Regions from separate parts of the Allobosea sp. GW822-FHT05A11 genome, predicted to be linked through region 3. Evidence: predicted binding sites of a transcription regulator. Region 3 holds the regulator's gene; each other region holds the start of a gene.
The links. The regulator LexA, encoded in region 3, represses DNA repair genes until DNA is damaged. The targets are predictions, from matches to a motif close to TGTTCNNNNTGTGTTCNG.
Positions count from the first base shown of each region.

Region 1: a site for LexA is predicted at 3,915-3,932, ahead of AC1RLU_RS25400 (helicase-related protein). Genes of this name have one in related genera too.
Region 2: a site for LexA is predicted at 3,952-3,969, ahead of AC1RLU_RS10910 (PA0069 family radical SAM protein). Genes of this name have one in related genera too.
Region 4: a site for LexA is predicted at 4,039-4,056, ahead of ruvC (crossover junction endodeoxyribonuclease RuvC). Genes of this name have one in related genera too.

Region 1 covers NZ_JBXAMI010000009.1:69,421-76,990, forward strand. The annotation lists gene AC1RLU_RS25380 (M3 family oligoendopeptidase) at 1-424, shown strand, start outside; gene AC1RLU_RS25385 (outer membrane beta-barrel protein) at 532-2,067, opposite strand; gene AC1RLU_RS25390 (KpsF/GutQ family sugar-phosphate isomerase) at 2,218-3,192, shown strand; gene AC1RLU_RS25395 (MerR family transcriptional regulator) at 3,289-3,708, shown strand; gene AC1RLU_RS25400 (helicase-related protein) at 4,015-7,353, shown strand; gene AC1RLU_RS25405 (RNA-binding S4 domain-containing protein) at 7,531-7,570, shown strand, end outside.
Region 2 covers NZ_JBXAMI010000003.1:279,801-287,370, reverse strand. The annotation lists gene AC1RLU_RS10925 (peptidoglycan-binding protein) at 1-211, opposite strand, end outside; gene AC1RLU_RS10920 (site-specific DNA-methyltransferase) at 313-1,515, opposite strand; gene rnhB (ribonuclease HII) at 1,904-2,515, opposite strand; gene AC1RLU_RS10910 (PA0069 family radical SAM protein) at 2,704-3,789, opposite strand; gene AC1RLU_RS10905 (hypothetical protein) at 4,022-4,507, shown strand; gene AC1RLU_RS10900 (hypothetical protein) at 4,657-4,782, shown strand; gene ypfJ (KPN_02809 family neutral zinc metallopeptidase) at 4,960-5,847, opposite strand; gene cydB (cytochrome d ubiquinol oxidase subunit II) at 5,955-6,959, opposite strand; gene AC1RLU_RS10885 (cytochrome ubiquinol oxidase subunit I) at 6,971-7,570, opposite strand, start outside.
Region 3 covers NZ_JBXAMI010000002.1:111,196-118,765, forward strand. The annotation lists gene trpD (anthranilate phosphoribosyltransferase) at 1-673, shown strand, start outside; gene trpC (indole-3-glycerol phosphate synthase TrpC) at 681-1,487, shown strand; gene moaC (cyclic pyranopterin monophosphate synthase MoaC) at 1,484-1,966, shown strand; gene AC1RLU_RS05975 (molybdopterin molybdotransferase MoeA) at 1,966-3,177, shown strand; gene lexA (transcriptional repressor LexA) at 3,258-3,965, shown strand; gene AC1RLU_RS05985 (ComEC/Rec2 family competence protein) at 3,959-5,347, opposite strand; gene AC1RLU_RS05990 (protein NO VEIN domain-containing protein) at 5,585-7,570, shown strand, end outside.
Region 4 covers NZ_JBXAMI010000001.1:542,599-550,168, reverse strand. The annotation lists gene ybgF (tol-pal system protein YbgF) at 1-344, opposite strand, end outside; RNA gene ssrS (6S RNA) at 510-666, shown strand; gene AC1RLU_RS02705 (5-formyltetrahydrofolate cyclo-ligase) at 673-1,260, shown strand; gene AC1RLU_RS02700 (TIGR00282 family metallophosphoesterase) at 1,358-2,182, shown strand; gene AC1RLU_RS02695 (YebC/PmpR family DNA-binding transcriptional regulator) at 2,284-3,030, shown strand; gene AC1RLU_RS02690 (sulfite exporter TauE/SafE family protein) at 3,134-3,913, opposite strand; gene ruvC (crossover junction endodeoxyribonuclease RuvC) at 4,077-4,589, shown strand; gene ruvA (Holliday junction branch migration protein RuvA) at 4,759-5,376, shown strand; gene AC1RLU_RS02675 (N-acetyltransferase) at 5,373-5,864, shown strand; gene ruvB (Holliday junction branch migration DNA helicase RuvB) at 5,888-6,913, shown strand; gene AC1RLU_RS02665 (DUF3828 domain-containing protein) at 7,003-7,533, shown strand; gene AC1RLU_RS02660 (hypothetical protein) at 7,558-7,570, opposite strand, start outside.

The sequences.
Region 1 (7,570 bases), on a different contig from region 3:
GCGCCAGATCGCCTTCTATACCTTCGAGCGCAAGGTCCATGAAGCCCGCCGCGAGGGCGAATTGACGCCGGAGGCGCTCTGCGAGCTCTGGATGAGCGTGCAGGCCGAGAGCCTCGGCCCGGCGATCCGGCTGTCGAGCGGATACGAGCCCTATTGGTGCTACATCCCGCACTTCATCCATTCACCCTTCTACGTCTATGCCTATGCCTTCGGGGACTGCCTGGTGAATTCGCTCTACGGCGTCTACCAGAATGCCGCCGAGGGCTTCCAGGAGCGCTATTTCGCGCTGCTCTCGGCCGGTGGCAGCAAGCCTTATGGCGAGCTGCTGGCGCCCTTTGGGCTCGATGCGAAGGACCCGGGCTTCTGGCAGATCGGGCTCCGGATGATCGAAGGCATGATCATCGAGCTGGAAGGGATGGAGTAGACGCTTACCGTCATGGTCGGGCTTGTCCCGACCATCCACGTCTTCGCTGTCGAAGGTAGTGATCAAGACATGGATGCTCGCCACAAGGGCGAGCATGACGGTGGCTGCTAGAACTGCACCCTGAGCCCCACCAGCGAGACATTCGCGGTGTAATCCGAGCCCTGCGCTGTCGAGTTCAGGCGCTCATGGGTGAAGCTCGCGCGCACGGCGAAGGTGCGCGTCAGCTTGTATTCGAGCCGCGCGCCGACATTGGCGTAGTCCTCGCGCAGGCCCTGGCCGTCATATTCGGTACGGCTGAAATTGGTGAAGCCGGTGACGGTGAGGTTGCGGCGCAGCGCATGCGCGACTTCCAGCGTGGCGCGCCGCACGGTCGTGCCCGAGGAACCGGCGATCGTGGTGTCGCCGAGTTCGGCACCGCCGCGCAGCGTCACCGTGGTCAGCGGGGTCGGCGACCACAGCACTGCGGCATCGCCGACGAAGCCGCGCAGGTTCTTCAGGCGCGTATCGTCGTATTTGCGATCCTGATAGCCGCCCGAGACCTCGCCGGTGAGCTGCCGGCTGATCTCAAAGGTCGAGCCGATGCGTCCGGTCACGCCGTTCGAGGAGCGCATATAGCCGCTCGAATCGCTCTTCTCGTCGAATTCGCGCTGGTCGATCTCGGCCTGGACGAAGGGCTTGAAGCCGGGCGTGACCTCGTAGGCGGCGCGCAGCCGGACGCCGTACTGGGTCATGTTCCGGTCCTTCTGCGACAGCATCGCACCGTTCGACAGGCGAGCGTCCTCGTAGTCGCTGCGGTCGACCGAGCCGCGCAGCGTCAATTGCAGCCGGTTGATGTCATGCGTGACGCCGGCAGAGGCGCCATACTGGTAGATCTGCGGGCGGCCGGTCACGTTGGCGGTCAGGTCCGGCGAGCCCGGCCGCTGCGTGTCGAGCTTGAGCCGCGATTCCAGGAGGATGCGGGTGTCGCGGGTCGCATCGAGACGCAGGTCGAGATTGCCCTCGGCATCGGGACGGGAGGCGTCCTTGGCGCGGAAGAATTCGAGGTAGCCGCCGCGCAGCTGGCCCTTGAGCTCATGGACGTTCCAGTCGGACTGGATCGCCAGCTCGCCCTCGTGACGGCTATAGGCCGAGCCCTTGGTGCCCGGCGCCGATGTGCGCTGCGGATTGGTGTCGTAGCCGATCGAATTGGTGACCGAGGGACGCAAGGTGACCGAGCCGATCCGGATGCCGAGAGCGGCATAGGGGTCTTCCTCGCTCGCCGGGCGGCGCCGGGGCGGCGGGGGAGCGGGAGGCGGCGGCGGTGGCAGCACCGTGACAGCGGGCGGTGGCGCGCGGAACTGGCGCTGGGTGACGCCGCGCAGCGTCGGCGCCTGGATCGGTTGGCTGGCGCGCGGCGGCTGCTGCCCCGAAACCGCCGACCCCTGCCGCTGGACCAGCCCGGCGGGGTCGCGGACGGCTTCCGGCTCGGCGGTGGCGGGCGTCAGATCGGGCTGGGGAGCTGCCGGCTGCTGCGCGACATAAGCCGGCGTGCCGGTCCTGAGGTTGCCGCGCGGCATCTGCTGCGCCTGCGCCGCCGTATGGGCGAGCGCAAGCCCGGCCAAAGCCGTGCCGGACAGAAGCAGGGTCGTCGCGCGGCCGGACACGGGCGTCGCAGGGCTCCAGAAGACGGGGCGCGCGGATTTCGCGCATGGTTAATGGAGTTAGAACGAACAGGGTTAAGGAGCCGTCAACGGCGGCCGGACGTGTCGGCAGACGGTGGAAATGGCCAAGGCCGCTGTGCTAAAGCGCCAGCCATGACAGCCGATATCCGCGACTCCGCCCTCCGCACCATCGCCACCGAGCGCGCCGGGCTCGACGCACTCCATGACGCGCTGGCGAATGGCTTGGGCGAGCCTTTCGCCGAGGCGATCGCGATGATCCGGGGCTCGAGCGGGCGCGTGATCGTCTCCGGCATGGGCAAGTCCGGCCATGTCGGGCGCAAGCTCACGGCGACGCTGGCCTCGACCGGCACGCCCGCGCATTTCGTCCACCCGGCCGAGGCGAGCCATGGCGATCTCGGCATGGTCCAGCCCGAGGATGTCGTAATCGCGCTGTCCTGGTCCGGCGAGGCGGTAGAACTCGCCGCGCTCGTCGGTTACACGCGCCGCTTCCGCGTCGGGCTGATCGCCATCACCGCCAATGCCGAGAGCACATTGGGCAAGGAAGCGGATATCGCGCTCGTCCTGCCCAAGGCGACGGAGGCCTGTCCGAACGGGCTCGCGCCGACGACCTCGACGACGATGCAGATGGCGCTCGGCGATGCACTCGCCGTGGCGCTGCTGGAGGCGCGCGGCTTCTCGCGGCAGGATTTCTTCGTCTACCACCCCGGCGGCAAGCTTGGTGCACAGCTCAAGACCGTCGAGAGCATCATGCATCGTGGTGCCGATTTGCCGCTGATCGGTTTGGACACGCTGCTGCCCGACGTCATCGCGATGATCTCGGACAAGGGCTTCGGCTGTGCCGTGGTGATGGACCTGGACGGCAAGCTCGCCGGTGTCGTCACCGACGGCGATCTGCGTCGCAAGGCGGCGATGGGCGGTGGGGTCTCGCTCAGGGCGCGCGATATCATGACGGTGAATCCGCGCCGCGTCGGCCTCGACACGCTCGCGGTCGAGGCGCTGGAACTCGTCAACCGCAGCCGGATCACGGCGCTGATCGTGGTCGATGCCGAAGATCGTCCGGCCGGGCTCGTCCATGTCCATGACCTGCTGGCGATGGGCGTGGCTTGATCGAGCTTGCAAACGGGCTGGGCAGGGTTATCTGAAGCTATAGGAACTATAGCTTCTTGAGGTGACGCGATGACTGCTGCCGGCAAGCTCGAGCGCGTGATGCCGATCGGCGCGCTGGCCGATCGCACCGGGGTCAAGGTCGAGACCATCCGCTATTACGAGCAGGTCGGTCTGCTGCCGCCGCCTGAGCGTTCCGAGGGCAATCAGCGCCGCTATGGCCGGCGCCATGCTGAGCGCCTCGCCTTCATCAAGCATGCGCGCGATCTCGGCTTCGCGGTCGAGAACATCCGCACGCTGCTGAAGCTGTCCGACACGCCTGGCATGGCCTGCGACGAGGCGCATGCGATTTCGGTCGCCCATCTCGATGAGGTCCGCGACAAGATCGCGAAATTGCGCTCGCTGGAGAAGGAACTGGAGCGGATCGCCACGACCTGCTCGGGCGGTGTCGCGGCCTGCGACTGCGCGATCATAGAGGCCTTGGCCGATCACGGGCAGTGCAAGCACGCTCATCATTGAGGCGCGCGGGCAGATCGGAAATCTGCCTTGCCTCTCGTCTCCGGGCTGAAAAGGCTTAAATAGGATTCCTGCCGGGCGGCTTTTGCGCTGCTCAGCCACGCCATTCCGGGAGGGCGCGATGACGACATGGCCCATGCCGCCAGGGCACGGATTCCGAAAAGGGAACAAAACCCGATTCTGCCGGAGTCAGCGATTCGGCCCCGCTTCGTTCCAGACTCGTTCTTGTAAGGCCTGCCCTTAAGACCTGCATCGACCCCGTCCACGCTCCCGCCCGTATGGGCGGGCGATTTGATCGGCTCCTTCGCCTTGCTTCCTTTTCGTTCGCTGCCGCCCGCCGCCCGCGCCAATAGCGTCACGGCCGTGCTGGGCCCGACCAATACCGGCAAGACCCATCTCGCCATCGAGCGCATGGTCGCCCATCCCACCGGCATGATCGGGCTGCCGCTCCGCTTGCTCGCGCGCGAGGTCTATCAGCGCGTCGTCGACAAGGTCGGCCCCGAGGCCGTCGCGCTCGTCACCGGCGAGGAGAAGATCAAGCCGGAGCGGCCGCGCTTCTGGGTCTGCACGGTCGAGGCGATGCCGCGTGACCTTGCCGTCGATTTCGTGGCGATCGACGAGATCCAGCTCGCTTCCGACCTCGACCGCGGCCATGTCTTCACCGACCGCCTGCTCAACCGGCGAGGCCGGGCCGAGACCATGCTGATCGGCGCTGCGACGATGCGCCCGCTGATCGAGCAGCTCATGCCCGGCGTGAACGTCGTCACGCGCCCGCGCCTGTCGAACCTGACCTTCGCCGGTGATCGCAAGATCACGCGCCTGCCGCCGCGCTCGGCCATCGTCGCCTTCTCGGTCGAGGAGGTCTATGCCATCGCAGAACTGATCCGCCGGCAGAAGGGCGGGGCGGCCGTGGTGCTGGGCGCGCTTTCGCCGCGTACCCGCAACGCCCAGGTCGAGATCTACCAGTCCGGCGATGTCGATTATCTCGTCGCGACCGATGCGATCGGCATGGGGCTCAATCTCGACGTCAACCACATCGCCTTCGCCGCCGACAAGAAGTTCGACGGGCATCATTACCGCAAGCTCAACCCGGCTGAGTTCGGCCAGATCGCCGGGCGCGCCGGGCGGCATCTGCGCGACGGCTCCTTCGGCACCAGCGGGCGCTGCCCGCCTTTCGACGCGGAACTGGTCGACGCGATCGAGAATCACCGCTTCGAGCCCATCCGCCAGATGCAGTGGCGCAATTCCGATCTCGACCTGCGCTCGATCGGCGGCCTGCTCGAGACGCTCAACCTCCAGCCCTCCGAACAGGGGCTGACGCGCGCACTGATCGCAGAGGACATGTCGACGCTGGAAATCCTGGCGAAGGACCCGGATATTGTACGCTTGGCGCAGGGCCGCGCCGGCGTCGAGCGGCTCTGGGAGGTCTGCGGGCTGCCGGATTACCGCAAGATTTCGCCGATGCAGCATGCCGATCTCGCCACGACGCTGTATCTCAGGCTGATGCGCCATGGCCGGCTCGATGCCGACTGGTATGCGGCGCAACTGGCTGCGCTCGACCGGACCGATGGCGAGATCGATACGCTCTCGGCGCGGATCGCGCAGGTCCGGACCTGGACCTTCGTCGCCAATCGTCCCGACTGGTTACCTGATCCAGAGCATTGGCAGGGCATGGCGCGTCTTGTAGAGGACAAGCTGTCGGATGCTCTGCACGAGCGTCTGGCCCACCGATTTGTCGATCGGCGCACCAGTGTCCTGATGCGCCGCTTGCGGGAGAATGCGATGTTGGAGGCTGAGGTCACCGCGACGGGCGACGTGCTCGTCGAGGGCCAGCATGTGGGGATGCTGCAGGGCTTCCGCTTTACGGCGGATCCGAAGGCCGGGGGGCCAGAGGTCAAGGCCCTGAACCTGGCGGCGATGAAGGCGCTCGGCTCCGAGATCGAGGCGCGGGCGGCGCGCGTCGTGCTGGCGGGCGACGATGCCTTCCTGCTCTCGCATGACGGGCTGGTGCGCTGGACCGGCGAGCCGGTCGCGCGCCTGACGGCCGGCGAGAAGGTGCTCGAGCCACGACTGCGCCTGCTGGTGGAAGAGCATCTCACCGGCCCCGCACGCGAGCAGGTCGAAGGCCGGCTCAATCTCTGGCTGAAGAATCACGTCACCCGCCTGCTCGGCGCGGTCCAGATTCTGGAAGCGGCCGAGAACGTCACCGGCATCGCGCGAGGCATCGCCTATCAGGCGGCCGAGGCGCTGGGCGTGCTCGAACGCGCCAAGGTCGGTGACGAGATGAAGGCGCTCGACCAGGAGGGCCGCGCGGCGCTACGCCAGCTCGGCATCCGTTTCGGTGCTTTCCACATCTATATGCCGGCGCTGCTGAAGCCTGCGCCGCGTGCGCTCGCCGCCCAGCTCTGGGCGCTGAAGCATGGCGGGCCGGAGACGGCCGGGCTCGACGACATCGCGCATCTGGCGGCGTCCGGCCGTACTTCCTTCCCGGTCGACAAGGCCGTGCCGAAGGGGCTCTACCGCGCTGCCGGCTACCGCGTCTGCGGCGAGCGGGCGGTGCGCGTCGATATCCTGGAGCGCCTCGCCGACCTCATCCGTCCGGCGATCGCCTATCGCCCCGGCGTCACGCAAGGGGTGCCGCCCACCGGCGCCGCCGATCAGGACGGCTTTGTCGCCACGGGCGCGATGACTTCGCTCGTCGGCTGCGCCGGCGAGGATTTCGCCTCGATCCTGCGTTCGCTGGGCTATGTCTCGGTGAAGCGTCCGGGTCCTGCGATTACCGTGCCGCTAGCGCCGCCCCCGGCTGCGACCGAGCCGGCCCAGCCTGTCGTTGCCCCGGCGGCGGAAGCTGGTACTGAGGGCGCCGCCACGGAGGGTGAAGTCGCAACCGCGCAGACTGAGGCTGAGCCCGCTGCCAGGGCCGAAGGCCCGAGCGAGCCGGCGGCTGCGCTGAACGAGGATGCTCCGGCGGAAGGCGAGACTGTTGTCGTCGAAGCGCCCGCGATCGAGACGGCGGATACGCCGATCCTGACCGAAGCCGAGCTGGACATGGTGCGCGAGCCGGTGCCGGCCGATGCGATGGTCGCGCTGCCGGCTGCTGAGGAGGCGACGCCTGCCGAAGCTTCTGTTGGCGAAACCCCTGCTGCCGACGCCGCTCCTGCCGAGCCCGAACTGATCGAGGTCTGGCGGCCGCATCGTCACCAGGGTGGGCGCCGGCCCGAGCAGGGCAATCCGCGTGGCCGCCGCGATGGCGAGCCGCGTCGCGAGGGCGGCGAGCGTCGTGGTGGCGACCGGCCGCAGCGCGAGGGCCGCCCCGGCGGTCCGCGTCGTGACGGACGGCCTGACAACCGGCCGGCCGCAGCCGCCGGCGGCGGCGAGGGCGCACCGGCACAGCGCCAGGAGCGCCAGGGCGAGCGTCCCCGCCGCGACGACCAGCGGCAGGGCCGGCCTGAAGGCCATCGTGGTCCGCGCCCCGATTTCAAGCGTGACGGCCGCCCCGGCGGTCCGCGACGCGAGGAGCGGGGCGGTGGTGCCGAGCGTTTCCAGCAGGCGCCGCGTCCGCGTCCGGCCAATCGCGAGCCGGACCCGGATTCGCCCTTCGCCAAGCTCGCGGCCCTCAAGGCCCAGCTCGAAGGCGGCAAGAACTGAGGCAGGCTTCGGTGGAAACACGCCGTCATTTCGGACGAGCCGCGATGGCGGCGACAATCCGGAATCCATCGAAGGGCTCGGCGCTCTCCAATGGATTCCGGGTCAGGCCCGGGATGACGAGGTGGCTCCGCGTGAAGTCGCCGTCCTCGGATCACTGATCAGGGAGGCGCGGGCGGCTTGCAGGACGATCGTCAGCGCCTCGACAAATGGCTCTGGT
Region 2 (7,570 bases), on a different contig from region 3:
TGTCGTAGAGACAGGATTGGGTCGCAGGTCCCGCCTGGCCATCCTCGACCAGCCAGTTCTTGCGTTGGAAGGCCAGGACCGCGTTGTGGGTCATGGTGCCGAACTGGCCATCGGGCACGAGCTTCGGGATCGGCTTCAGTTTCGCGTTCAGCGCCTCCTGAAGCGTCTTGACCTCGGGTCCGCGGGACCCGTTCTTGAGGATCGTCGCCATGCTGCCGCCCTCGCTGTCCTATGTTCAGGATGCGCGCGCCGGTGGCGAACGCGCATCCTTCGAACATATGACGATAGGGCAGGGGGCGCGAGGCCGGCGGTTCAGGCCGCCGCCATCTGCGCCCTGATCTCGCCGCGCAGCGCGTCGAGCACGGTCAGTCCGCCCTGGCGCTCGACATGCCAGAACGTCCAGCCGTTGCAGGCCGGCAGGCCTTGCGCCAGCGCACCGACCTTGTGGATCGAGCCGACGGCCGGGCCGAGGATCAGCGTGCCGTCGGCGCGGATCACGGCCTTGTGGCGGCGTTTCTCGTCATGGACGGTCTCGCCGGCCTTCACCAGCCCGGCCTCGACCAGGCTGAGGAACGGCACGCGCGGCTCGCTACGCTTGGAGGGCGCGGTCGAAAACGCTTCCGGCGCCAGCGGCGTCACCGCCGCGATGCGCTCGCGCGCTGCCTTGGCGTAGACCGGGTCGCGCTCGAGGCCGATGAAATGGCGGCCCAGAGCCTTGGCGACGGCGCCGGTCGTGCCCGTGCCGAAGAACGGATCGAGGATGACGTCGCCGGGATTGGAGGCCGAGAGCAGCACGCGGGCCAGCAGCGCCTCCGGCTTCTGCGTCGGATGCACCTTGGCGCCGCTGTCGTCCTTCAGACGCTCGTCGCCGGTGCAAAGCGGCAGATACCAGTCCGAGCGCATCTGAAGGTCGTCATTGCCGCCCTTCAGCGCCTCGTAATGGAAGGTGTATTTGGAGGCTTCGCCGCGCGCCGCCCAGATCAGCGTCTCATGCGCGTTGGTGAAGCGCCGGCCGCGGAAATTCGGCATCGGATTGGCCTTGCGCCAGACGATGTCGTTCAGCATCCAGAAGCCGAGATCCTGCAGTGTCGCGCCGACGCGGAAGATGTTGTGGTAGCTGCCGATCACCCACAGCGCCCCATCCGGCTTCAGCACGCGCCGCGCGGCCGCAAGCCAGTCTCGGGTGAAGCGGTCGTAATCGGAGAAGGAGGCGAACTTGTCCCAGTCGTCGTCGACGGCATCGACGAGGCTGTCGTCGGGCCGGCGCAGATCGCCGCCGAGCTGGAGGTTATAGGGGGGGTCGGCAAAGATGAGGTCGACGCTTGCCGGTGGCAGCGCGTTCATCGCCGCGACGCAGTCGCCTACGAGAATCTGATCGAGCGGCAGCTCCCGCGGAGCGCCGATATGTTCGGGAAGGCCCTTGGCCTTCATCCGAGCCCCCAGTGCAGGCCGTCCGGTACGCGAAACCTGAATCCGGACGGGAGCACTGGCGGTCCCGGTACGCAAAACACCCATGACACCAAGACCGTTACGCAACTTCAACGAGGGCGATCTTGGTCGGACAGGGTAAAGGTCGGGTTTCCGCTTTGAAAAAAATGCGTCCCATTCTGGGGCTGCAGATTTTGCCTAGCCCATTGGCAATCAAGAGAAATTCGTAAACGGCGGTTAACGTCTCAGGCTGCCGTAAGGGCAGCTTGCGAGGGCGTTCGGTGAGGTCCGGGAGCCGTGTTTCCCGTCATGGTCGGGCTTGTCCCGGCCATCTACGTCTTCCTTCAGCAAGGGCGGTGTTCAAGACGTGGATGCTCGCCACAAGGGCGAGCATGACGGAGTGAAATACGGCCGAGGTCACGGAGGTCGGACAGAGGCTTCCTCCCCACCGAGGAGCGACGCGCGAGGCCGCGGCCTACCGGAACCACACGCCCTTCACCGGCGCGAAGGAATAGCGGTGTTCCGGGCAGGGGCCGTGCGCGGTGATCGCCTTGCGATGCTGCGGCGTCGCATAGCCGACATGGCTGGAGAAGCCATAAGCCGGATAGCGCTTGCACAGCCGCGCCATCATCCGGTCGCGCGTCACCTTGGCGATGATCGACGCTGCCGCGATCGAGGCGATCTGCCCGTCGCCCTGGATGATCGCCTCGCAGGAACAGGCGAATTGCGGCGGATCGTTGCCGTCGACCAGGATATGCAGCGGTGCCAGCGGCAGGCCGGCCACGGCCCGGCGCATCGCCAGCAGCGTCGCCTGCCGGATGTTGATGGCGTCGATTTCGACGGCCGTCACGCTGGCGACGGAGACGGCCAGCGCCCGTTCCATGATTTCGCCGAAGAGTTCCTCGCGGATCGCAGTCGAGAGCTTCTTCGAATCGTCGAGTCCATAAGGCACGCGCTCGGGATCGAGGATCACGGCGGCGGCGACGACCGGGCCGGCCAGCGGCCCACGTCCGACCTCGTCGATGCCGGCCAGCGGCCAGCGGCCGTTGGCAATGGCGGATGTTTCGCGGTTGAAATCGGCGGGCATGGCGGGGTTATGCAGCAGAGCACAGCGCGGGGCCAGAGCCGTCTTTTCCTCGCCCCACGCAATCGCGTTTGATCGTCATGGTCGGGCTTGTCCCGACCATCCACGTCTTCCTTCCTACAATGCGGTGCCCAAGGCTTGGATGCTCGCCACAAGGGCGAGCATGACGGCGAGAGCAGCCGCCCAACGCCTCAGAACAAACTCAACTGCGCCTTCTCCTTCTCCGGCTTCACGAAGAGATCGGTCCGCAGTCGGCGCCGCGTCGTGTTGAAGCCGATGCGTTCGGCCGCCATCTCGAAGCGCCGCCCGATCATCCAGGCATAGGGGCCGGAGCCGACCATGCGCTGGCCCCATTGCGAATCGTAGTCCTTGCCGCCGCGCGTCGAGCGGATCAGCGACATTACATGCCTGAGCTTGTCGGGATGATGCGTCAGCAGCCATTCCTGCACGATGTCGCGCACTTCGAGTGGCAGCCGGAGCAGGACATAGCCGGCTGCCTCGGCGCCTGCCGCCTTCGCCGCGTCGAGGATGCGCTCGATCTCGTGCTCGTTGATCGCCGGGACGATCGGCGCGACCAGCACCGTGACCGGGATGCCGGCCTCGGAGAGCTTGCGGATCGTCTCCAGCCGCTTGGCTGGCGAGGCGGCGCGCGGTTCCATGCCGCGTGCGGTCTTCGGGTCGAGCGTCGTTACCGAGAGCGCGACCTTAACCAGTCCCTTCTCCGCCATCGGCGCGAGGATATCGATGTCGCGCTGGACCAGCGCCGATTTCGTGACGATGCCGACGGGGTGATTGAACTTTGCCAGCACCTCCAGGATCTGACGCATGATCCGGAGCTTCCTTTCGATCGGCTGGTAGGCGTCGGTATTGGTGCCGATCGCGATCGTCCGCGGCTGATAGGAGGGGGAGGAGAGCTCCTTTTCCAGCAGCGCCGCCGCATCGGGCTTCGCCGTCAGCTTGCTTTCGAAATCGAGCCCCGGCGACAGGCCGAGATAGGCATGGGTCGGCCGGGCGAAGCAGTAGACGCAGCCATGCTCGCAGCCGCGATAGGGATTGATCGAGCGGTCGAAGGAGATATCGGGCGAGTCGTTGCGCGTGATGATGGTGCGCGCCTTCTCATAGGCGATCTCGGTCGAGAACGGCGGGAGTTCCTCCAGCGACCCCCAGCCGTCGTCCTCGGCGACGCGCTGCTCGGCCTCGTAGCGGCCGCCGGGATTGATCGTGGCACCGCGTCCGCGCCGCCTGTCGGGATCGATCTGATGGCCGATATAGGCCATCGGATCGGCGGGTGCGACGACCGGCGCCGAGACGCTCGGCTCCCGGTCGAGCCGCCGCAGGGGCTGGGCTGCCGGGAAGGGCCGTGAAGTGGGTCTGGCCTGGGGCATGGTTTTCGAACCGCGTCACGCGCCGGGAATCGACGCCTTCTGGTCTCATGTAGAGTGAACATAACAAGAACATAAAGCAAGGGCGGGATTGTGACATGCTGCGTTGCGGCATAGGATTTCGCTTATGCTCACGGCCGTGATCCGCAGCGATGGTTCCCAGCAGGCGCTTGCCGCGACCCTGGCTGTTCTGATTCCAGCGGTCGCGGAGGGGTTTCTCGGCCATGCGGTGCTCGTCGACACGGTCGGTGCGCCCGAGACCGAGCGCGCTGCCGACGCCACCGGCGCCCGCTATCTCCGCGCGAGCCATGAGCAAGCCTGGCGGGAAGGCGCAGCCCATGCACGGGGAGACCGCCTCGTCCTGTTCGAATCCGGCGATGTGCCGCAGGCTCATTGGGTCCAGGCGGTGGAGCGTCATCTGCTGGTCGCGGCGGCAAAGCCGGCCCTGATTCCCCTGGAAGGGGCGTTTGCGTCCTTGCGCGAACGGCTCATGTTCTCGCTGCCCGGTCGCGGGCTCACGGCGGGGCTTGTCATGCCCAAGGCGGTCGCGCTGACCGGTCGTCTCGACCGGGCGCCGGTGCGGCTGCCGGTCCTGCGGGAGCGGGCGGGCTAGCTGCCTGGAGGGATGTGGCGCCGCCGAAGGCGATATGCCTGAAGCGCATGGCGAAACGAATTTCGTGCGGGAACTTGTGCGCTGCAGCATAAGTTCATATGTAGACGGTTGCCTGAAGCACCTCCCTCAGACATCGAAAGGAGAGATCCATGCTGGAACGGCACGATTCCTGTTCTGCGCTCGAAGCGGAGCGCGACGAGGACAAGCGCGAGGAACAACGGGAGGACGAAGATACGTTCTCGCCTCGCGAACATCAGGAAGGATTCTGGAGCTAGCCTCTCCACGAAAACCAAGCGGAGGGCTGGATGCAGCCCTCCGCACGGCATTCTCAGGAAGTCGCGGGCCCGTTCGGGCCCGATTTGTTTTGAACGCCCGGCCGGAGCGACCAGCCAGCGGGACGAGGCGGTGATGACCGTCTGCGACCCCGGCACCTCCGGCGCCGTTGAGAGGCGCTACACCTGATTCCGGAACGTGTCGCAGCTCTGCATCGAGCCTGACTGGAAGCCGGTGGTGAACCACTTCATGCGCTGCGCCGAGGAGCCGTGCGTGAAGGAGTCGGGCACGACCGTGCCTTGCGCCGCCTTTTGCAGCTTGTCGTCGCCGATGGCGGAGGCGGTGCGCATCGCCTGGTCGATATCGCCCTGGTCGATACGGCCCATCGCCTGGACGTTGTGAGCCCAGACGCCGGCGAAGCAGTCCGCCTGCAATTCGATTCGCACCGAGATCGCGTTCGCGTCGCGCTCGGAGGAGCGCTCGCGGATCTGGTTGGCCTTGGGCAGGATGCCGAGCAGGTTCTGGATGTGATGGCCGACCTCGTGGCCGATCACATAGGCATAGGCGAAATCGCCGCCGCCGCCGAGCTTGCGCTGCATTTCCTGGAAGAAGGAGGTGTCGAGATAGACCTTCTTGTCGACCGGGCAATAGAACGGCCCCATCGCCGATTGCGCGGTGCCGCAGCCCGAACGGTCGACGCCGGAGAACAGGACGAGCCGGGGCGGCTGGTAGCGGGTATTGGCCTGCTGCGGCAAAAGCTTCGACCAGATGTCCTCGTTCTGCGCCAGAACGGCCGAGACGAAGCGACCCATCTGGTCCTCCGGCGGGCCGGAGGAACGGCGCGTCTCTTGCGTCTGCTCGCGCCCGCCGATGCCGCCGATCAGTTCGGCGCCGCCGATGAGCAGGCGCGGATCGATGCCGAGCGCCCAGCCGAGCAGGCCGAGCACCACCATCGTGCCGATGCCGACGCCGCCGCGCCCGCCTGGCATGCCGGCGAAGCCGCCGCCGCCACCACTGCCGCGCCTGTCCTCGAGATTATCGGACTGGCGGTAATCTTCCCATTGCATGAAGGCATCCCCGGCGAAGTTCCCCCGCAATCTCGCCGGGAGATGCGGGGAACTCAAGTCGTCTTTGCAAACCGCTCCTGAACGCAACCTGACCGCGGGGGTTCCACTCAGTGGTAGCCGCTGTCGATCCTGACCTTGCCACGGAAGGTCCAGTATACGAAGGCGGTGTAGAACAGGATCGTCGGCAGGAGGAAGCTGACGCCGATCAGCACGAAGATATGCGAGCTCGGCGCCGCTGCCGTGTCCCAGATCGTCAGATCGGGCGGCACCAGATGGGGATAGTTCGAGACCGCGAGCCCCAGAAAGCACAGGACGAAGATCGCGATCGTGAGGGCGAAAGGCGTGAACTCATGCGCGCCGTGCAGCCGCTTCCAGGCGATGTAGCCGCAGATCGCGGTCAGCACCGGAAGCGGCCAGAGCAGCATCAGGTTGGACGGCGTGAACCAGCGCTCGGCGATGCGCGGATGCGCATAGGGCGTCCAGAGCGAAACCAGCACGGCGAAGGCGAGCAGGCCCAGCAGCAGTGCCTTCGCCTGCCGGCGCGCCCGGTCCGCCACCGGCCCCTCCGTCTTGTAGACCAGCCAGGTCGCGCCGAGCGTGGCATAGCCGATGACGACGCCGATGCCGCACATCACCGTGAACGGCGTCAGCCAGTCGAAGGGGCCGCCGGCGAACTGCTTGTCAACGACCTTCACGCCCTGGAGCAATCCGCCGAGGATCAGCCCTTGCGCGAAGGCAGCGAGCGTCGAGCCTGCCCAGAAGGCGAGATCCCAGACCTTGTGATGGGGCTTGGCCACCCAGCGGAACTCGAAGGCGACGCCGCGGAAGATCAGCGCCAGCAGCATCAGGATCACCGGGATGTAGAAGGCCGGCATGATGATGGCATAGGCATAGGGGAAGGCGACCCAGAGTCCCGCGCCGCCGAGCACCAGCCAGGTCTCGTTGCCGTCCCAGAACGGCGCGACCGAATTCATCATCTGGTCGCGCTCGCCCTCGTCCTTCGTCGTCGGGAACAGGATGGCAATGCCGAGGTCGAAGCCATCGAGGATGACGTAGAGCATTACGGCGGAGCCGATCACGCCGGCCCAGATCACGGGGAGATACCATTCCATAATAGCTCTCCTCAGTTCGCCGGCTGGATCTTGTCGTCGCCGGGATGGCCGTCGCCGAAGATCGCCGCGGCGGGCGCCTGTGCCGCCTTCAGCGTCCGCTTCGATGGCTGCTCGGGCGGGTCCTCATGGCTGATCTCGTCCGGTCCCTTGTCGATCAGGCGATTAATCAGGAGGATGCCGGCCGTGAACACCACGCAGTAGACGAAGACGAACAGCCCCAGCGAGATCGCGACCTCGAGAGTCGTGATCGGCGAGACCGCGTCCTTCGAGCGCAGGACGCCGGTGGCGAGCCAGGGCTGGCGACCGACCTCGGTGACGAACCAGCCGGAGAGGATGGCGACGAACCCGGCCGGCCAGCTGTACTGGGCGAGCCAGAGCCATCGGCGCGATTCGAAGATGGTGCCGCGCTTCCAGAGCCAGGCGCCGGCCCAGCCGAACAGGATCATCAGGGTGCCGATGCCGACCATGACGCGGAAGGCGAAGAAGGGGATGAGCACCGGCGGCCGGTCCTCGACTTTGAAATCCCTGAGGCTCGGGAACAGCGCATCCATGCTGCCATGCGTCAGCAGGCTGGCGACGCCGGGGATCGAGATTTCGAACCGGTTGAGCTC
Region 3 (7,570 bases):
CGCCTCCTCGCGCTCCGGGGCCGCCGACGTGCTGACCGCGCTCGGCGTCAAGGTCGGGCTTGATCCGGCTGCGACCGAGCATTGTATCCGCGAGGCCGGCGTCGGCTTCATGTTCGCGCCGACGCATCATGCCTCGATGCGCCATGTCGCGCCGGTGCGCACCGAGCTCGGCACGCGCACGATCTTCAACCTGCTCGGCCCGCTTTCCAACCCGGCCGGCGCCAAGCGCCAGCTCATCGGTGCCTTCTCCGAGACCTGGCTGGAGCCGATGGTCAAGGTGCTCGCCTCCTTCGGCTCGACCCGCGTCTGGGCCGTGCACGGCTCGGATGGGCTCGACGAGATCACCACGACAGGCCCGACCCGTGTCGTCTCGCTGGAGAACGGGAAGATCGAAAGCTTCTCCATCAGCCCCACCGATGTCGGCCTTGAACCTGCAAAGCCCGAAGTCCTGCGCGGCGGCACGCCGGAGGAGAACGCGGCGGCGCTCAACGCCGTGCTCGCCGGCGAAAAGACCGGCTTCCGCGACATCGCCGCCTTCAATGCGGCTGCGGCGCTGCTCGTCGCCGGCAAGGCCCGGGATTTGAAGGACGGCTTCGCCCAGGCGACGGCCGCGCTCGATTCCGGCAAGGCCAAGGCGACGCTCGCCGCGCTCGTCAAAGCCTCGAACGCGTGAGGCCGGCATGACCGACATCCTCGCGACGATCGAAGCCTATAAACGCCAGGAGATCGCGGCAGCCAAGGCCGCGGTGCCGCAAGCCGAGATCGAGCGCCGGGCACGTGCGGCCGGCAAGCCGCGCGGCTTTGCTGACGCGCTCGCAAACAAGCTCGCTCAGGGCACGCCGGCTCTGATCGCCGAGATCAAGAAGGCGAGCCCCTCCAAGGGCTTGATCCGCGCCGATTTCGACCCGCCTTCGCTCGCCCGCGCCTATGCGGCCGGCGGCGCGGCCTGCCTCTCCGTCCTGACCGATGCGCCCTCCTTCCAGGGGCGGCCGGAGTTCCTGACGCAGGCGCGCGAGGCCGCAGGCCTGCCCGCCTTGCGCAAGGATTTCCTCTACGAGCCTTATCAGGTCTACGAGGCCCGCTCCTGGGGCGCCGACTGCATCCTGATCATCATGGCCGGTGTCGACGACGCCACCGCCAGGGCGCTGAACGAGACCGCGCGCGAACTCGGCATGGATGTCCTCGTCGAGGTCCATGACGATGCCGAGCTCGACCGGGCGCTCAAGCTCGAAAGCCGCCTGCTCGGCATCAATAACCGCGACCTGCGCAGCTTCAATGTCGATCTTGCGGTCACCGAGCGACTGGCGCCGCGCGTGCCGGTTGATCGGATCGTCATCAGCGAAAGCGGCATCTTCACGCATGAGGACATCGCCCGGCTCAATCCGATCGGCGTCAACAGCTTCCTCGTCGGCGAGAGCCTGATGCGGCAGGCCGACGTCACCGCCGCGACGCAGGCGCTGCTGACCGGCAAGGCCGTCGCGGCGTGAGCCGGCTCAGCCATCTCGACGCGCAAGGCCAGGCGCATATGGTCGATGTCGGCGGCAAGGCCGAGACGACCCGCATGGCGACCGCCGAGGGCCAGGTGGTGATGGCGCCGGAGACGATCGCGATCGTGCGCGACGGCAACGCCAAGAAGGGCGACGTGCTCGGCACCGCGCGCCTCGCCGGCATCATGGCGGCGAAGCGTACGCATGAATTGATCCCGCTCTGCCACCCGCTGCTGCTCAGCAAGATCGCCGTCGATCTCGCGATCGACGAGGCCCTGCCGGGCGTGCGGGTGCGCGCGGAGGTGAAGATGAAGGGCCAGACCGGCGTCGAGATGGAGGCACTCACTGCCGTCTCCGTCGCCTGTCTCACCGTCTACGACATGGTCAAGGCCGTCGACCGGGCGATGCGGATCGAGAACATCCGCCTGCTGCACAAATCCGGCGGCCAGTCCGGCGATTACGAGGCGAAAGCTAGCTGATGGCGCTCACCCCGGTCCCCGTCGCGCGCAAGGCGCTGCTCGACAGCATTCCGGGGCCGACCGGGGCGGAAACCCTACCGCTGGCGCAATGCGCCTGGCGGGTGCTCGCCGGCGAGGTCAAGGCGCTCAGGACGCAACCGCCCTTCGCCAATTCGGCCATGGATGGCTATGCCGTGCGCGGCGACGAGATGGCGGAAGGCGTTTCGCTCACTGTCATCGGCGAATCCGCTGCCGGCCGGGCCTTCGATGGATCGGTCGGGCCGGGACAGGCCGTCCGCATCTTTACCGGCGCGCCGATGCCTGAAGGTGCCGACACCGTCCTGATGCAGGAGGATGCCGACGGCGTCGGCGGCCCGGTGATTCAGGTCCGCGTGCCGCCGGCGAAGGGCAAGTTCCTGCGCGCCGCGGGGCTCGATTTCCACGAAGGCAACGTGCTGCTGCAAGCCGGGCGCGTGCTCGACAGTGCCGCGCTCGGCCTTGCCGCTGCGATGGGGCATCCGACTTTGCCTGTCCGGCGGAAGCCTCGGGTGGCGATTCTCGCCACCGGAGACGAACTGGTGGCGCCGGGCGAGCCGGTCGGCCGCGACCAGATCGTCGCCTCGAACTCGTTCTCGCTCGCCGCTTTGGTCGAGAAGGCTGGTGGCACTGTCATCGATCTCGGCATCGCCCGCGACGACCATGCCGATCTCGCCAGCAAGATCGCGCAAGCCCGCGAGGCCGATGCCGATGTGCTGATCACGCTGGGCGGTGCCTCCGTCGGCGCGCATGACCTCGTGCAGGAGGCATTGACGCGCGCCGGCATGGCCCTCGGCTTCTGGAAGATCGCAATGCGGCCGGGCAAACCGATGATGACCGGGCGCCTCGGCCGGATGGTCGTGGTTGGGTTGCCCGGCAATCCGGTCTCCTCAATCGTCTGCGGCCATCTCTTCGTGCTGCCCTTGATCGAGGCGCTGCTCGGCATAGCGGATGCCGATCGCGACCGCAGCATCCCCGCCATTCTCGGCCGCGACATGCCCGGTAACGACGAGCGCGAGGATTACCTGCGCTCGGAGCTCACGCTGACGCCGGAAGGCTGGGTGGCGACGCCCTTCGACCGGCAGGATTCCTCGATGCTGGGAACATTGGCGCGGGCGCAGGCCCTGACGATTCGGCCCGCCCATGCCGCTCCCGCGAAGAAAGGCGAGGCCTGCCGCATCCTGCCCTTGCGGTAGCGGCTTGCGGAACACAAGCAGAACGCGTATGGTGTTCGTGCTTTGTTTCGAATCTGCGCATTGAGGGGCTGGCGGCGACCATGCTGACACGCAAGCAACACGAACTCCTGCGCTTCATCCAGGAACGCTTGCGCGAGAGTGGCGTGCCGCCCTCCTTCGACGAGATGAAGGATGCGCTCGACCTGCGCTCGAAATCCGGCATTCACCGCCTGATCATGGCCCTGGAGGAGCGCGGCTTCATCCGCCGCCTGCCGAACCGGGCGCGCGCGCTCGAAGTCATCAAGATGCCGGACGGGCTCGGCGCGCCTCAGGCGCGGCCCCGCTTCAGCCCGGCCATCGTCCAGGGCGGCCTGGGCTCACAGCCCAGCATGGCCAAGCCGCGCCCTGCCGAGGACGACAGCCGGCATTCCATCGCCATCCCGGTGATGGGCCGCATCGCGGCGGGTACGCCGATCTCGGCGATCCAGAGCCGCAGCCACACCGTCTCGCTGCCGCCGGACATGCTCGGCTCCGGCGAGCATTACGCGCTGGAAGTGCGCGGTGATTCGATGGTCGAGGCCGGCATTCTCGATGGAGACACCGTCGTCATCCGCAGGCAGGACACGGCCAATACCGGCGACATCGTCGTGGCACTGATCGATGACGAGGAAGCGACGCTGAAGCGCCTGCGCAAGCGCGGCTCCTCGATCGCGCTCGAAGCGGCGAACCCGGCCTACGAGACCCGCGTGCTCGGCCCCGACCGGGTCAAGATCCAGGGCCGGCTGGTCAATCTGATGCGGCGCTACTGAAGGCGTTCGGTGTCGGCCTCGGCTTCGTTATCGGCGGCCGGTGCGGGCTGTGCGGTGACCGACTGATTGGTGGGACGCGTGCCTGGCTCCGTCAGGCGCCGCTCGCGCCGGCGGCTCCAGGGCCGCTCACTGTCGGACTGCTCCGCGATATGGCTGCTCCATCCCGACGCCGTCCGGTAGAGCGAGGTCGCGCCGTCGCGCGATAGCATCATGCGCTCGACCAGCCTGGCCTTGCAGGTGCCGCCCCAGGGGACGGCGGTGACGACGAGGTCGGCGCGCTGGCAATCCTCGATGATGGCGAGTCGCTCGCGCGTATAGGAGATTGTGCGCTTGTCGGCGGTCTGCGCAACGCATGCCAGCCGGTCGCAGGCGATGCCGGCGCGCAAGCTGGGATCGTTGGGCGAGCGGCTGTCGCCATCGGCGGCGAGCCATTGCTGCAGGACGAAGCGGCTGGGCTTGCCCGCGATGGCGAGGCGGCCATCGGGACCGCGCACCGCCAGCCCGGAGCCGTCGCGCTCGATCAGGATCTCCGGCCGCTCCGGCTTTCCGGCGAACGCGACGCCGAGGATCAGCGGCAGGGCCGCAAGCCAACGCCAGGCCGTGGTCCAGAGCGTCAGCCAAAGAAGCGTTAGCGCGAAGCCAGCCAGCACGCCTGAGCCGAAAGCCGCCACCGTCACGGTGGAATGGTCGATGGCCGCGACCCAATGCGCCACCTTGAGGACGACGTCGGAGGCGAGCCCCATCAAGGCCCAGGCCGGCCAGTCCAGCCCGAACGGATAGGCGAGCACGCCGAACACCGCCGCCGGCATGACGAAGAGCGAGACGAAGGGCAGCGCCATGGCGTTGCCGAGCAGGCCGAAGGGATTGAAGGTCTGGAAGTGATAGGCTCCGAAGGGGGCTGTCGCGGCCGTCGCCAGCATGGTGGTGACGAGGATGCCGAGCGCCGCCGTCCAAACGGCTCCGAGCGGCCAGGGCAACACGCGCGGCGGCTCGGTGCGGCTTCGCCCTTCCCAGCGTTCCGCGAAGGCGATCAGCGCCGCGACCGCACCGAAGGACATCTGGAAGCTCGGCCCGAGCAAGGCCTCCGGCTCGCGCAGCAGCACGATCATCGCTGCGAGCGCGAGATTGCGCATGCTGAGCGCGGCGCGGTCGACAAGGATCGCGCCGAGCATGACCAGCGTCATGATGAGCGAGCGCTCGGTCGCGACATCGCTCCCGGAAAAGATGCAATAGGCGGTCGCGCCGAGCATCGCCGCTGCCGCCGCGATCTTCTTGACCTGCCAATGCAGCGCCACCGTCTGCGACAGGACCAGCAGCGCCCGGACCAGCCAGAAGATCGTGCCGGCGGCGAGCACCATATGCAGGCCCGAGATCGAGACAATATGTTATCTGATTATTTTACTTCGATCCCGTGCAATGCTTGCCTCTCAGGATCCAACTCAAGCCAAACTATTCACTGTCGATTCCGTGCGCACCCCGGCTTCTTCATATCGCCAATCCGGGATCGACCAGACGCGGATCCTATCCAGCAAATCAGAATCATTGACCGTGACGTGCAACCTGGGCACGTGTGGCGCTAGGCTTCGATCTAGGAGGAACGGCCGATTTCATCCGCAGCATTGACCGATGCCGCCTTCGAAGAAAGGCCTTCCACGCACCCTTCCCTAACCCCGCGTGAGCACATCGCGCGAGTCGCGGATCGCAAGATCAAAGGGTTTCTGGGGACGATCGATGAAACCGGCGAATATTACGATTCGGTCCACAAGCAGAATCAGAGCCTGTCGCAGCACATCATAGCGGACTACCACGGCCGGTTCCTGATCGAGCTGATCCAAAACGCCAACGATGCGCACGCCAAATGGCGGCGCGATGGCGAGATAGCCTTGCTTCTGGCCAGCGACGAGGGCGATTGCGGTACTCTCTACGTAGCAAACCGGGGCCAGCCTTTCGGGCGCAAGAACGTCGATGCCCTTTGCGAAATGGGTCTGTCCAGCAAGCCCCCAGGCGAAGCCGTCGGTAATAAGGGTCTGGGATTTCGTAGCGTGCGTCACGTGACCGACACGCCCGAAATCTTCTCACGTATGGTGGAGGATGGTCCAGGGACCGGCTTCGACGGCTATCGCTTCACCTTCGCCCGCGGTCCCGAACTCGATCCGCTGCTGCCGGATGATAGGAGGAGAGAGCTGGCGCGCGATGATCTGCCGGCGTTCTACATTCCCCGATGGATCGAGGAGGTCCCGGCAGCCGTTCTTGAGTTCGCGGAGCGCGGGTTTTCCACCGTCATCCGACTGCCGCTTCGAAATGCCCCGGCATTGGAGGTGGTGCGGACGGAAATGGTCGGTCTCGCGAAGGCCGACGCCCCGATGCTCCTGTTCCTGCGGCGGATCAGCAGGCTCGAGGTTCGCATCGAGGGGCAGAAGCTCCCCGAGCAAGCCATGTCGCTGGTTTTCGAAAGAAGCGAGGCGACGGTGGCCGACGGTTCCGGCCCCATGCTCGTGGATCTCGGTGTGAGCGGACGATTCTGGGTCGCCCACACCGACATCAACGAGTCCGAGATGCAGGCGGCGGTAACCCACGGCCTCGAATCGGGAGCGCTTCCGCAGAGTTGGCGCGGCTGGAAAGGCGCCGGTGAGGTCGCACTCGCCGTACCTCTGGGCGACGAACGCCCCGGCTTCAATCCCCGTCTGTACACGTTCCTGCCCATGGGGCGTGGCGCGACCTCGCCATTCCGGGGACATTTGCACGGCAGCTTCTTTCCAAGTTCGAACCGCGTGAGCCTCGACCCCACCGTTAGGGTGAACGCGTTGGTCTTGGAACATGCCGTCGAGCTGGCTTCGGAGACGGCCCGGTGGCTAGAGCTTCGCAGCGCGATGGAAAGGGACGTCACGGTTCCGATCGTCGCGGCGGTCCGGGCAGCCGTGGACCTCTTGCTCTGGAAGACGCCAACGAGCCTCCTCGAGCGCGATGCGGAAGTCGATGCCGACGAAGGGGAAGAAGACGATGCGATCGACCTCGGCAAGGCCATGGCCGCCGAGATTGTGCGACGCTGGTCGGCGACCTCGTTGGCCGACGCTGCGTTCGTGCCGTGCTTGGGCGATTGGACCGGAGATCGTCTGGCTCGTCCCGAATTGGGGCCGGTCGCCTGGACCACTCCGACAAGGGCGAGGCGGCCGACCACGATCGGCAAGACGTTCTCCCTGGACGTTCTCGCGCGCCACGGAGCCGCCGCCGGCGTCGCGCCGGTCTGGGCAGGGCTCGGGCAGAGGCGCTCGGAACTCCTTGCAGATTTCCTTCGGCAACACGCCGGAGGACACTTCAAGGATCGGATGACCAACACCGAGCGCGCGCAGATCGCGGAGGGTCTCGCGAGGGACTTGGCAAAGGCTAAGAAGGCCGACTGGGTAAAGTGGACGGCCTTCTATCAAGAGCTTTCGGAATTCGTGGGCACCGATGCGGCCGCGCTCGCCGGCCGCGAAATCCTGATCTGCCAGGACGGCAGCCTTAGGGCGACGCGTTCGGCCGCGCCCTTGGAAAGGACCGCCACCGACGGTGCGACGCGTCGCAAGCGACGCGAGCCCCGTGAGGCGATGGTGTTCATGCCGCCG
Region 4 (7,570 bases), on a different contig from region 3:
TCGCTGCGGCGATGCCGCTGCGGCGCGGCGCCTGCGGGAGGCGCCCCTGTCGGTCCGGGAGCAGCCGAATTCGGACGGCCGCCGCCGCCCTTTTCGTTCAGGCGGAAATCGACGTCTTCCTGGAATTTGCGGAGCTGCTCGGACAAGCGCCGATTCTCGAACTGGAGCTGCTCGATCTGGCCGGACATCTGGCGCAACTGGTTCTCGAGGCGCGTCGTGCGGACCAGCAGATCGGCGGCATCCTGTGCCGAAGCCGGCACGGCGCCGCCAGCGAGCGCGGCGGAAAGGGCCAACGCGGCCAGTCCCGGGCGGGAGAGATGGCGGGCTAGGAGAGAACGAAGCATCGCTGAAACCGGTTTCCGTACATGTCGCGCGCTGTCTCTATACCATCAGCTCACCACGGCCAAAATATGAACGCTTTTCACGGCCGGCCCAACCGGAGGGCGCGCCATGCGCAAACGCATAAAGTACCACTGGCGCTTTGCCGGCGGCTTCCCTAAATAAGCGGAGCGGGGCTGCCTGGTGCGTGCGAGACAGCATTCCCCGGGCCCATACGACTCCCTAGGGAGCTGTCCCTGTCCGGATCCCTTGGAACCGGACACACGGCGCCCACCTACTCTGTAGGTGTCCCGGGATTCAAAACTCCACGGCCAAGGTGGCTCCGCAACCTTCATGACGATGACGCCTGGCACGCACGCTCCGCCCTCCCCGCGCAAGGCCACCCTCCGCGCGGATGCGCTCGCCCGCCGCGACGCGCTCGACCTCGACAATCGGCTCGAATGGGACGTCGAGATCGCCGCGCAGGTGCTGAATCTTCCGGTCTGGACGGGAAGCACCGGCCCGGTTTCGGCCTATTGGCCGATGCGCTCGGAAGCCGATCCCCGTCCGATCCTCGAAGCCCTGCATGAGCGCGGATTGCCGCTCTGCCTGCCCGCGATCGTCGACAGGCGCATGATCTTCCGGCGCTGGGCGCCCTACGAGCCGATCGTGCCCGGCGGCTTCGGCACGCTTGTCCCCGCCCCCGACCAGCTGGAGCTGAGGCCCGCGATCCTGCTCGTGCCCCTCGCCGCCTTCGACCGGCGCGGCTACCGCATCGGCTACGGCAAGGGCTATTACGATCGGGCGCTCTCCGAACTCGGCCCAACCGTCAGCATCGGCATCGGCTATGGCGCGCAGGAGATCGACGCGGTGCCGGACGAGCCGCATGACCGGCGCCTCGACTGGATCGTGACAGAGCGCGAAACCCTTCGCTGCGGCTGATTCTCGCGCGCCTTCGCGCGGAAGTTCTTCTGCTGCGGTTGATTCCCTCGCGCCTTCGCGCGAGGGAGAAAGCCTTCGCAGTTTTCAGGTCGGTTTCATGCGTCTTCTCTTCCTCGGTGACATCGTCGGCCGCCCCGGCCGGATTGCGGTTCAGGAGCGGCTGCCGGCCCTGCGTGAGGTCTGGAAGCTCGACTGCGTCGTCATCAACGGCGAGAACTCGGCGGGCGGCTTCGGCATCACCGAGGCGATCTGCGACGAGATCCTCGCCGCCGGCGCCGATGTCGTGACGCTCGGCAATCATTCCTGGGACCAGCGCGAGGCCCTCGTCTTCATCACCCGGCAGGACCGGCTGATCCGCCCGGCGAATTATCCGCCCGGCACGCCCGGTCGCGGCGCCACCGTAATCGAGGCCCGCAATGGCGCCCGCGTCCTGGTCGTCAACGTCATGGGCCGACTGTTCATGGACCCGCTCGACGACCCCTTCGCCGCGATCGAGCGTGAGCTCTCCGCCTGCCCGCTCGGCGAAATCGCCGATGCCGTGATCGTCGACGTCCATGCCGAAGCGACCAGCGAGAAGCAGGCCATGGCCTATTTCCTCGACGGCCGCGCCAGCCTCGTCGTCGGCACCCATACCCATGCGCCGACCTCGGATACCCGCATCCTGCCCGGCGGCACGGCGTATCAATCCGATGCCGGCATGTGCGGCGACTATGATTCCGTGCTCGGCATGCAGAAAGACGAGCCGGTGCGCCGCTTCCTGCAGAAGGTGCCGGGCGCAAGACTGGAGCCGGCGACGGGCGAAGGCACGCTCTCGGGCGTCGCAGTCGATATCGATGATGCCACCGGCCTGGCGACAGCGGTCTGGGCCGTGCGCGTCGGTCCGCATCTCAGCCAGGCCGTGCCCGACGCCTGGATTTCCTGACGCTTTCCGGCGCGCGCAGCGCTTGCACGCGGGCGGAGCCGGCGCCTATAAGGCCGGCTTCCAGCGCTTTCCGCCGCAACCTCTGAAGGTAACGAGCTCCCATGGCCGGCCATTCACAGTTCAAGAACATCATGCATCGCAAGGGCAAGCAGGATGCCGTGCGCTCAAAACTGTTCTCGAAACTGGCCCGCGAAATCACCGTCGCCGCCAAGATGGGCATGCCCGACATCAACATGAACCCGCGCCTGCGCATGGCGGTGCTTGCCGCGCGCGCCGAGAACATGCCGAAGGACAATATCCAGCGCGCCATCAACAAGGCCGCCGGCGGCGAGGGCGACAATTATGACGAGGTCCGTTACGAGGGCTACGGCCCCGGCGGCACCGCCGTCATCGTCGAGGCCCTGACCGACAATCGCAACCGCACCGCTTCCGCCGTACGCTCCTACTTCACCAAGTCGGGCGGCGCGCTGGGCGAGAGCAACTCGGTCTCCTTCATGTTCAACCGGGTCGGCGAGATCAGCTATCCGCCGGAGGCCGGCGATGCCGATACGGTGATGGAAGCCGCGATCGAGGCCGGGGCCGACGACGTGATCTCGGACGAGAACGGCCACACCATCCTCTGCGCCTTCGACGCCCTGAACGAAGTCTCCAAGGCGCTTGAGGCAGCACTCGGCGCCCCCGCCTCAGCCAAGCCGGTTTGGCGCCCGACCACGACCGCCCCGCTCGACGAGGAAAAAGCCGCCTCGATGATGCGTTTGATGGAAGCGCTCGACAACGACGACGACGTCCAGAACGTCTTCGCCAATTTCGAGATCGCCGACGACATCATGGCCAAGCTCAGCGCCTGAGCTGAAGCCAGCGTCCTCCATGCATCATGGCCGGGCTCGTCCCGGCCATTTGCGTTTTTGAAGCCTTGATATGGTGTGAGGACGCGGATACCCGCGACGCGTCCTATCGCCCGATCACCGCGTCCCAGAGCGGCAGGCTGATCAGCGCGCTCAGGAAGATCACCAGATAGGCGCCGCGCCGGAACGTTTGCTCCGAAGCCAGCCGGAAGCCATGCGTGCCGGCCCAGAGCCCGACGCCGTAGATTGCGAACAACGGCACCGCCATCATCAGGGCCCCACCGGTCAGGATGCCCTTCCACCACAGGACCGTGCCGCTGATCAGCGTCGAGACGCCGAAGAAGGCCTGCATGTTGGCCCGCGTCTTGTGCCGGTCGTTGCGCTGCGCGCCTAGCCAGAACACCGCGAGCGGCATGCCGCCGATCGAGGCCATGCCGTTGAACAGCCCCGACAGGGCGCCCACCCCAAGCGAGAGCGGGATCGTCGGCCGCCCGTGATAGCGCCAGCCCGAGGCCATCAGGCCCACCGCACTGAGCACGAGCAGAGCGAGCACCCAGCGCATCGTCTCGCGGTCGAGCCAGATCAGCAGCCAGATTCCGGCCGGCAGGGCGAGCGTCGCGGTCAGCAGCAGCGGCAGGATTTCGCGCCATTCCGCCGTCTTGGCGCTGCGCGCCGCGATCGGCAGCGCGAAGGGCAGATCGATGAACCAGATCAGGCCGAGCGCCGCGACCGGCCCGAGGATCATCGAAGCCAGCGGCATGAACACCATCGCGAAGCCGAAGCCGGTGAAGCCACGCACCAGCCCGCCGAGCAGCGTTGCAGCCAGCAGGACGGCGATGCCATCGGCCGTGAGGCCCGGCATGAAGGAAGACAGGTTGAAGGACATGGCACCGGCTGAGGAAGAAAGATGCGGCGAACCATGCCCACGGGCGGGCGGCAAGAACAACTTTCCTTTTTGATGTCATCGATCAGGGGAATTCATCCAGCCCCATCGCGCGGCCTGTCTCGGCGCGGGACAAATCCGAAACATCCGCTAGGTTGAACTAGACATGGCACCCCCGATTCGCATCCTCGGCATCGACCCCGGCCTCCGGAAGACCGGCTGGGGCATCGTCGTCTCTGAAGGCAGCAAGCTCTCCTTCGTCGCCTGCGGCTGCGTCGAGAGCGACGGCGCGCTGCCGCTCGGCCAGCGCCTGCGGCAATTGCACGAGGGCCTGAACAAGGTCCTCGCCGCGCATCGCCCGCACGAAGCCGCTGTCGAGGAGACCTTCATCAACCGCGACCCGCAATCGGCGCTGAAGCTCGGCCAGGCCCGCGGCATCGCACTGGTCGTGCCGGCGCTCGCCGGACTCGATGTCGCGGAATACGCCGCCAACCTCGTCAAGAAGACCGTGGTCGGCGTCGGCCATGCCGACAAGAAGCAGGTCCAGGCGATGATTCGCGTGCTCCTGCCGAAGGCCGAGACCTCATCGGCCGACGCGGCGGACGCGCTCGCAGTCGCGATCTGCCATGCCCAACATCGCGGCATGAAGGCGCTGGTCGCGCAGATGAAGGCATCATGAGCCCCATGCTGCCGATCGACATTTTTCGCGACACTCCCTCGCGCGGGTCATCCCGGACGGAGCGCAGCGAAGATCCGGGATCCATTCCGGAACCTCACCGAGACATGTTCCGGAATGGATCCCGGGTCTCCCTGCGGTCGCCCGGGATGACAGGCGGTGGAGAAAATCGATGATCGGCAAGCTCAAGGGCCTGATCGATTCCTATGGCGAGGACCACGTCATCATCGACGTACAGGGCGTCGGCTATGTCGTGCAATGCTCGGCGCGCACGCTCCAGCGCCTGCCCCAGCCGGGCGAGGCCGCCGCGCTCTCGATCGAGACCCATGTCCGCGAGGATGCGATCCGCCTCTACGGCTTCATGTCCGACAATGAGCGCGACTGGTTCCGCCTGATGCAGGTCGTGCAGGGCGTCGGGGCCAAGGTCGCGCTCGCGATCCTCTCGACGCTCGATCCGGGCGGGCTGGCCACCGCCATCGCCACCAACGACAAGGCCGCGATCGCGCGCGCCCCCGGCGTCGGCCCCAAGCTCGCGCAACGCCTCTGCGCCGAGCTCAAGGACAAGGCCCCGGCCTTCGGCCATATCGATCCGGGCGTGGCGCAGCTCGCCGGCGCGCTGGAGGACAGGAAGCTGCCGCAGCCCATCGCCGACGCGGTGTCCGCGCTCGCCAATCTCGGCTATCCTCAGGCGCAGGCGGTGGCTGCCGTGGCGGCTGCCGCCAAGGCCGCCGGCGATGGGGCCGGCACGGCGCAGCTGATCAAGCTGGGCCTGAAGGAACTGGCGAAGTGAGCGAAGCGCCCGACGAGCTTCAATTGCGCGTCGTGACCGACAAGACCGAGCTCTGCCGCATCATGCTGGCGAGCTGGGGTTCGCACAGCATGATGATCGGCCTGCATGTCTACGACGTCGCCGAGATCGATGCGCTCGGCCTGTTCGACAGCTCGGGCAAGACCGCCGCGCTGGCGAGCTGGACGGTGCGGGGCGACAGCGCCTATCTCTGCGCACTCCATTCGCTGAAACCGGGCGAAGGCGTCGCCATCCGCATGCTGGACGCCGTGATCTTCGCGGCACGCAAGGCCGGCGCCGGAAAACTGAAAGCCATGCTCACCAATGACAACATGCCCGGCATGACCTTCTACCAGCGCCGCGGCTTCCGCCTCTCGGGGCTTTATCTGGAAGCGATCGACGCCTATCGCTCGGTCGTGCCTGGCATCATCAAGACAGGGTACAAGGACATTCCGATCCACGACGCCATCGAGCTGGAGATCGCGCTGTGAGCGACCCCAAGCGCTCCGGCCTGATGACGGCCGAACGCCGCGACGACGACAGCGAGACCTCGCTGCGGCCGCTGTCGCTGTCCGATTTCACCGGCCAGGCAGCGGCGCGCGCCAATCTCCAGGTCTTCATCAACGCGGCCAAGAGCCGTGGCGACGCGCTCGACCATGTCCTCTTCGTCGGCCCGCCCGGCCTCGGCAAGACGACGCTGGCGCAGATCGTCGCGCGCGAGCTCGGCGTCAATTTCCGCTCGACCTCCGGTCCCGTGATCGCCAAGGCCGGCGACCTCGCCGCCCAGCTCACCAATCTCGAAGAGCGCGACGTGCTCTTCATCGACGAGATCCACCGCCTCAACCCGGCGGTGGAGGAAATCCTCTATCCGGCGATGGAGGACTACCAGCTCGACCTGATCATCGGCGAAGGCCCGGCGGCGCGCTCGGTCAAGATCGACCTGCCCAAGTTCACCCTCGTCGGCGCCACCACCCGCGCCGGCCTTTTGACCACGCCCTTGCGGGACCGCTTCGGCATCCCGATCCGCCTGCAATTCTATACGGTCGAGGAGTTGCAGGGCATCGTCGCCCGCGGCGCCCGTGTGCTCGGCGTGCCGATGTCGGACGACGGCGCCAACGAGATCGCCAAGCGCTCCCGCGGCACGCCGCGCATCGCCGGGCGCCTGCTGCGCCGCGTGCGCGACTTCGCCATCGTCGACGGCGACCCGATCGTCACCCGCAAGGTCGCCGACAAGGCGCTCTCGCTGCTCGACGTCGACGCCATCGGCCTCGACCAGATGGACCGGCGCTATCTTACCACCGTCGCGATCAATTTCGGCGGCGGCCCGGTCGGAATCGAGACCATCGCCGCCTCGCTTTCCGAGCCGCGCGACGCCATCGAGGAGATCATCGAGCCCTTCCTGCTGCAGCAGGGCTTCATCCAGCGCACGCCGCGCGGGCGTCTGCTCACGCCCCACGCCTTCCGCCATCTCGGCATGCCGGAACCCTCGCGCGAGACGGCACAGTTCGGGCTGTTCGGCAGCGATGAGGACGGTGAGTAAGGCCGGGCCATCGTCCCGCATATGAAGGACGCGGGCATCGCGTCCTTCGCGCTTGATCGCATCGGATCAGTCGCTTTCGGAGTTCGCGCATGCCCGCTCTTCGCTTCGCCTCGTCGGCGGCACTCGCTCTCGGCCTGCTGGCCACCAGCAATGCATTCGCCGCCGACACCACGCCTGATGGCCCGGTGAAGGACGCTTATGCCGCCACCGTGAAGACGTTGGCCGCCTCGGGCGAGCCGCCCTGGCGCCCGCCGCATCGCGACAAGCTGATGAGCAAGGGCCTCGCTGCCCTCTTCGCCCGCGACGATCTCTATCAGGACGAGGCCGGCGAGATCGGCCATGTCGGCGCCGATCCCTTCATCAACGGCCAGGATGGCGAGGTGAAGAACCTCAAGGTCACGGTCACCGAGAAACCCGCGAACGGCCGGGCCCTGGTCAGCGCCGCCTTCCGCAGCTTCAAGCAGCCGGTCACGGTGCGCTTCCGCATGGTCGAGGAAGGCGGCGGCTGGCGCATCGACGACATCGTCAACCGCTTCGAGGGCAAGGACTATTCGGTCCGCGACGAGCTGTCGAAGCCCTATGACTGCGGCTCCTTCATGAACAAGCCCTGCAAGCGCTGAACGCCTGCAGGGCTGGGTATCGGCCTATGGCTGACGC